2 regions of the Dietzia sp. 179-F 9C3 NHS genome follow, and region 2 is predicted to be linked to the other one. Evidence: riboswitches for the same ligand, from Rfam matches in the RefSeq annotation. Region 2 holds a riboswitch; the other holds the start of a gene.
What was found. A riboswitch is a leader RNA that binds a small molecule or an ion and turns the genes downstream of it on or off. The one in region 2 is predicted to bind cyclic di-AMP.
Positions count from the first base shown of each region.

Region 1: another riboswitch for cyclic di-AMP. It lies ahead of ACH0BZ_RS13535 (transglycosylase family protein); the one in region 2 lies ahead of ACH0BZ_RS08305 (C40 family peptidase).

Region 1 is NZ_JBIQES010000012.1:23,611-26,997, forward strand. It holds gene ACH0BZ_RS13525 (helicase-associated domain-containing protein) at 1-806, opposite strand, end outside; gene ACH0BZ_RS13530 (hypothetical protein) at 910-1,107, shown strand; gene ACH0BZ_RS13535 (transglycosylase family protein) at 1,196-1,816, opposite strand; cyclic di-AMP (ydaO/yuaA leader) riboswitch at 1,826-1,987, opposite strand; gene ACH0BZ_RS13540 (hypothetical protein) at 2,165-2,470, opposite strand; gene ACH0BZ_RS13545 (cold-shock protein) at 2,590-2,991, shown strand; gene ACH0BZ_RS13550 (DUF2771 family protein) at 2,997-3,387, opposite strand, start outside.
Region 2 is NZ_JBIQES010000005.1:174,874-178,260, forward strand. It holds gene ACH0BZ_RS08295 (DEDD exonuclease domain-containing protein) at 1-1,230, opposite strand, end outside; gene ACH0BZ_RS08300 (hypothetical protein) at 1,377-1,595, shown strand; cyclic di-AMP (ydaO/yuaA leader) riboswitch at 1,676-1,829, shown strand; gene ACH0BZ_RS08305 (C40 family peptidase) at 1,843-2,445, shown strand; gene ACH0BZ_RS08310 (NlpC/P60 family protein) at 2,596-3,387, shown strand, end outside.

The sequences.
Region 1 (3,387 bases), on a different contig from region 2:
AGCGCGGCCACCCCGGCGGCGGCCTCGACGGAGTCCGCGGCGGAGCCGGCGGCCGGACGCGCCCGCGCGGGCGTCTCGAAACCGGGCGGGCGGTCGAGCAGGGAAGCGCCGGTCGGCCGGGCGCCGTGGCGGGCGCGGTCCAGGGCGCGGGCGTGGGGGATCACGGTCGCGCCGTCGTCGCCGTGCCGGATGGTGGCCAGGCCGGCTGCGGCCAGTTCGGCGGCCGCCTCCCGGACCGTCGGCGCGGCCTCGGCGCCGAGAGCGCCCGCCGGGGTGCGGCCGCGGCCGATCGCCCTGAGGACGGCGCGGGCCGGTTCCGAGAGCCCGGACCAGGCGGCCTCGAGGGCTTCGCCGGAGGGCTCGCCGGGATCGGGCGCGACGACCGGAGCGTTCTCCACAGCCCCGGCCACCACGGCCACGACCCGGGCCGAGGACTCCTCGCCCCACACCAGGGCCCGCTCGCGCAGTGCCGCGAGCGCGGCGACGAACGCGGGGTCGTCGACGCCGACGCCCAGCCGGTCCGCTACCGCCACCACCGGGACCGGGCCGGAGTCCGCGCCGAGCGCGACCACTGTGGACAGGGTGAGGAGAGCCGGCCAGTCCAGGTCGCCGAGCGCGCGGACCGCGGAGGCGGGCAGGCGCAGGCGCGAGGACAGGACCTCGAGAGAGGTCGGGGGAGGGGCGGCGACGTCGGGCCGGAGCTCGCACAGGCGCACCAGGGCGTCGTCGGATCGCCCGGCGAGCCAGGCCGAGAAGTCGGGGTCGCCGCCGGAGCCGGGCCGGGACGGGGCGCGCGTCGTCGTCATGATCCCTCCCAGCCTAGTGAGGCCGCGACGGGCGGGGTGGACACGGCGGGGTGGATCCGACCCAGTTGCTGACGAAGCGTGCCGGAGGTGAGAGACTACCCACGTGGCTGCCAAGAAACTGACTCACGACAACCCGGGTTGGCCCGACGCCTCGTTCGGCGAGCACCCGGTCACCGAACTGTCCGCGCTGGTCGCGGGAGGCCTGTCGCCCTTCGGGCAGGAGACCTTCCCGCTTCCCGCGGACGCGATCAACTACGTGCACCCCTACACCGTGGTCAACCGGACCCGGGTCACCACGTGACCGCCTGAGGCGCACCGAGTACGACGCGGGCCGCCGCTCCCCGAGGGGAACGGCGGCCCGCGTCGTCGGTCTGCCGGGTGTGCCCGGATCAGCCCAGGTAGTTGCTGAAGAACGCGTCGACCGCGTCCTGGTTGGCCTTGTAGGCCTCGTCCACGGCGGCCTTGTTGGCCTCGTAGGTGGCCTCGATCGGCAGGGTGATGCCCTGGGCCTTGGCGGCGGCGGCGAGCGTCGCGACGTGGTCGGCGGCGGTGACCTCGGCCGGGGCGGCGGGGGCGGCCGGGGCCGCGGGAGCGGCCGGCGCGCCGGAGACGTCGCGCGGGGTCGGGGCGCTGTTCAGGCCGAGCTTGGCCGAGCAGGCGGGCCAGGCGCCCCAGCCCTGGCCGGCGAGGGTGCGCTCGGCGACAGCGATCTGCTGCTCGCGGGTGGCCTGGTTGGCGGTGGGCGCGAACTCGGTGCCACCGTAGGCGGCCCAGGTGCTCGGCGAGAACTGCAGGCCGCCGTGGTAGCCGTTGCCGGTGTTGATCGCCCAGTTGCCGCCCGACTCGCACTGCGCGAGGCGGTCCCAGTCGGAATCCGGCGCGGCGTTGGCGGCCGGGGCCAGCGCGAGGCCGGCGGCGGAGAAGGCGGTGCCCGCGAGGACGACCTTGGCGGCCGTCTTGGGGGCGGAGGTCGTGGTGGCGGCGCGGTGGCGTCCGGTGTACGAGGTCATGTACGCGTCAGTCCTTTTCACTCAGTGCCTACGGGGTGAGCTGTCGGGTTCGGACGAGTGCGCCCGGCCGCCTCTCGGCGGCTTCACCCCAAGGCGACCGTGGGTCGCCGGCCCGACGTGGGCCCGTGGTGGGTCCCCCGCCCCCGCCCGGTGGATGATCACTGTCCATCGGTCCGCTGGGCGGGGTTCGGTGTCGCGGCCGATGCCAACTCGCTGACGAGTCTGCGAAGGACACTACCGGGCCGATGCGCAATCGTCACCATTCTGAAATAAAGCGAGGCCGGACAGGTCGGGATGCCCCGCCGTTATCCCGTCGTTACCAGGAGGGATGGCGAACTGTGGGATTGGTCACACCCCGGGCGGCCGCGAGCCGAGGAACGCCGACGCGAGCCCGAGGAGGAACCCGGCGGGGGTGAAGAACATGGCGCCCAGATACAGGACCGTCGGGGCGTCCCGGCCGAGGGCGATGGGCACCACCGCGGCGAGGACCGAGAACAGCACGCCGACGGCGAAGAGGACGACGGCAACCCGGAGCAGGACCCGCCCCCGGGCCCGGTCCTGCCGCGGCCCGTCCAACGGCCCGCGGGCGGAGTCCGGGGACCAGGGGTCGTCGTGCGGGTCGCGCGGATCGTCGCGCCGGTCGTCGGAACTCACACCGGGAGGGTACCGCCCGGGGACCGCCGGGGCGACGCGAGCCCGCGCGGGTACAGTCGGTTGCCGGTAGTGACTGGAAGGGACGCGCGTGCGCGCGACCGGTGGAGAGGTGGAGCGCGGTGCCCAGCGGCAAGGTCAAGTGGTACGACGCGGAGAAGGGGTTCGGCTTCCTGTCGCAGGAGGGCGGCGAGGACGTCTACGTCCGCGCCGACGCCCTCCCGGCCGGCGTGGAGACGCTGCGGCCCCGCCAGCGGGTCGAGTTCGACATGGTCTCCGGGCGCCGCGGACCGCAGGCGCTGCGCGTCGTGGTCCATGACGAGCCCGCGGCCGCCGAGGAGCGCGCCCCCCGCGGCGGGCCCAAGCGCTCCGCCGACGAGCTGCACGGGATGGTCGAGGACATGATCAAGGTGCTCGAGTCGACCGTCCAGCCCGAGTTGCGGCGGGGTCGCAGGCCCGACCACAAGGTGGCCTCCCGGGTCGCGTCCGTGCTGCGGGCCGTGGCCCGCGACCTGGACTCCTGACCGGGTCAGTCCACCTCGCCGTCATAGAGAAAGCCCACCGACCACTCACCGTTGAGGAGGGTCTCCTCGCCGTCGGCGTTGTAGACCAGCGTGCCCGCCATGATCGCCAGGCCCTCGAGCCGGCCGAGGTCGTCGGACATCACCGGGATGCGGAGCTGACCGGGTCCGCCCGGCTGGATCTCGCGCTCGTGGACGCCGTTCTCGCGCATCTCGACCACCGCGAGCGCGGCGCGCCGGAGCTCGGAGGGCAGCCGGACCCCGATGACGCCCTCGTCGTGCACGCGGTACTCGGCGACGGGATTGGTGAAGGTGTTGCCGTCGAGGTCCGTGGCGGTGAACGGCAGGACCTTCTGGTGGCCTCGCTCGGTGGTCACGGTGATCTCCGGCAGCGCGCCG
Region 2 (3,387 bases):
GAGCCGGACGAGTGCGGCCACCCGGTCCCGGAGGCGGGCGGCCCGCTCGAACGCCCCGCGGGACGCGAGGGCGTCCACCTCGGAGACCAGGGCGCGCAGCGCCGAGGAGTCGGTGCCCCCGGCCAGGGCGTCCCAGCGCTCCCGCGATCGCGGGGGGTCGGGCAGCGCCATGAGGTCGGACCAGGCCTCGCGGGCGTCGTCCGCGCGTCGGAACGGCCCCACGGCTCCGGAGCCCCCGGGGGTCCGCGTGACCCGCGGCCGAGCGGAGCCGTCGGGGGCCGAATCGAGCCACCAGCCGCGACGCGGGCTCCGGGACCGCCGGTTGTACGGCGGCTGGAGAGCGTCGATGAGCTGTTCCTCGACGGTCCACGCCTCGAGCATGTGCGCGCAGGGGACGGCGTCGACCGTGGTCGCCAGTCCGACCATCGTGCGCATGCGCCCGCGCGTGTCGCCGCCGGAGTAGTAGGAGCGGGCGCGGCGGCGCACGTCGGTGGACGACCCGACGTACAGCGGGCCCCCGGCCGCGTCGCGGAACACGTAGACACCCGGCCCGCGGTGCAGGCCGTCGGTGAGGGCGGCGCGGCGGCGGACGTCGGGGGAGAGGCGGGCGTCGTAGGCGCGGAGTTCGGAGACGGTCGCCACCCCGCAGTCCCCGACCCGGGCGATGAGGGCGTGGAGGACGTCGACCGTGGCGCGGGCGTCCGCGAGCGCGCGGTGTGTGGGCTGCACTGTGGCGCCGAGGTGGGCCGCGAGGTCGGCGAGGCGGTGGCTGCGGGTCTCGCCGGAGTGGAGGATGCGGCGGGCGAGCGCGAGCGTGCACAGCGACACCGGATCGGGCCAGGCGAGGTCGACGGCGGCCGCGGCGGCACGGAGGAACCCGAGGTCGAACCGGGCGTTGTGCGCCACGAGGACCGCCCCGCGGGAGAATTCGAGGAAGGTCGACATCACCTCGCCGAGGGAGGGGGCGCCGTGCAGGTCCTCGGGAGCGATGCCGGTGAGTCGGCTGACGTGGGCGGGGAGGGTGCCGTCGATGGCGACGAAGGTGGACAGCTCGGCCTGGACCTCTCCGCCGCACACCCTGATCGCACCGACCTCGGTGATCTCGTCGGTGCCCGGCCGTGTCCCGGTGGTCTCGAGGTCGACGACGACGAAGGTCACCTGCGACAGGTCGGGTTCGAGTTCGTCGAACGCGACCTGGATCCCCACGGGGTCGGCGGTGGCGTAGTGCATGCCCGGGACGGTAGCCCGTGCCTCCGACAGGGTTCCGCCGCCGCACGGGGGATGTCGTAGCCGGACCGTAGGGTCCGCGGCAGGGCCGCAAATCGCGGAACGGTAACGAACGGGCAACACGCCCGGGATGGGATGTGACATAGATCATGCTCTCGATCGACTGCTCCCGTTGTCCACGAGCGCTGCACGGCTGCGACGATTGCCTCATCGACGTCCTCGGTGCGGAAAATGTCCCGGTAGAAGCGCCGGAAGCGGACTCATGTGGGTATGTCCTGGCGCCGGAGATCCGGTCCGCGATCGAGGTGCTCCGGGCGGCCGGGCTGCTCTCGGAGGTCGAGATCGTGGGGGTCCAGGGCGCTGCCTGACGTGGCAACTGGACATCGACGAGACGGTTTCGTAACCTTTTCGAGACCTCGGAAGTCATCGCCCGCCCACCGGTGGGGAGCCGGGGTCACCACCTAAGAGTCGAGAGGCTCGCCGGGGAACCACGTTCCACTGGGGTGAATCGCCGACAGGGCCGCCAGGTCACGGTCGGCGTAGGACAGCCTTGCGTGTCCGAACCCGTCAGCTAACCCGGTCGGTGTCGCCAGGAAGAAAGAGGATTCGTCTCTCGTGGGAGCCCACAGCATCAAGACCAGCTCGAACGGTCGTCGTGTCGCCGCGGCCGGCATGCTCGCCGCCGGTGCCGCCGTTGCCGCCGCCGGTACCGCGACCGCCGCGCCCGTGACGGTGGATGTCCCCGCCGAGCTCCGCCTGCCGGGTGTGCCGAACAAGGTCACCGTCGACGTCCCCGAGGGCATCGCCCTCCCGCCCGGCCTGCAGCAGGCCGCTGCCCCCGTCGAGTTCGCCAACCCGGCACCGCAGGTCTCCACCGGCCAGCGCATCCTCGACGCCGCCAAGACCCGCGTGGGCTCGCCCTACGTGTGGGGCGCCACCGGTCCCAACTCCTTCGACTGCTCCGGCCTGACGTCGTGGGCGTACAAGGAGGTGGGCATCTCCATTCCGCGCACCAGCCAGGCCCAGATCGGCGGCGGCACCCCGGTCGCCAAGTCGGACCTGCAGCCCGGTGACATCGTGGCCTTCTACAGCGGCGCCACCCACGTCGGCATCTACGCCGGCAACGGCCAGGTCGTCCACGCGCCCTACTCCGGTACGAGCGTGAGCTACGCGCCGGTCGACTCGATGCCGTTCTACGGCGCCACCCGCTACTACTGAGTCGCGGCTCCGAGCACCTATCCCGGCACCCCGCCGACGCCCGGTCACGAACCGGGTGTCGGCGGGGTCCGCTGTCTGTAGACTCGTGCTCCGTGCGGCACCCCCACGCCGCGTCGTCGTCCCCCTGAGTACTCATCCGAAGGTCCCGCCGTGTCCCTGACCCGTCCGTTCCGCGCGGCCGCCGGCACCGTCGCCGTCGCGGCCGTCCTCTCTGTGGGGAGCGCCCCCGTCAGCGCCCAGCCCGCCGCGCCCGGCCCCGGGGACGTCGCGGCCGTCGCGGACCAGCCCGCCACCGGCGAAGCGGGTGAGGATCTCGCCGAGCTGAGCCGCCTCTCCGAGGAGGCCGGCGCGCTGGGCGAAGAGTTGCACCTGGCGCGGGCGGAACTCGAGCAGGCCGAGGCCGACCGCGACGCCCGTGTTCGGGCGGCGGGGGTCGCCGCCGGGCGCGCGGCACTGGCGGACCGCGCGGCGTTCCGGGACCAGTCGCTCGTCGACGACATCGCCACCATGCGCTACCGCGGGGGCGGCACCGACGGCGCCCGCGCCGCGGTCCTCGCGGACAGCCCGCGCGACCTCGTGGACCGTCTCGGGGCGCTCCAGCGGCTCACGGGCGCCACGACGAGCGCGCTCGACGCGTCCCGGCAGGCCTCGTCCGAAGCCGCCCGGTACCGGGAGGAGGCGCGGCTGGCCTCCGACGCCGCGCGCGCCGCGGCCGACGACGCCCGGGCCCGCGCCGACGAACTGGACCGCCGGTCCGAGGAGATGACGGCGCGGATCGACGAGGTCCGCAGCCGCGTCGACGCCCTGTCCGAGGCGCAGCGCGCGCTCTGGGCGGGTGGGCCCGTCATGCCGGAGGGGTACGTGGCCCCGCCGGTCGACGGGGTCAACGCCGCCGCGCTGCGGGTGGCGCTCTCGCGGCTCGGCTCGCCGTACTCGTGGGGT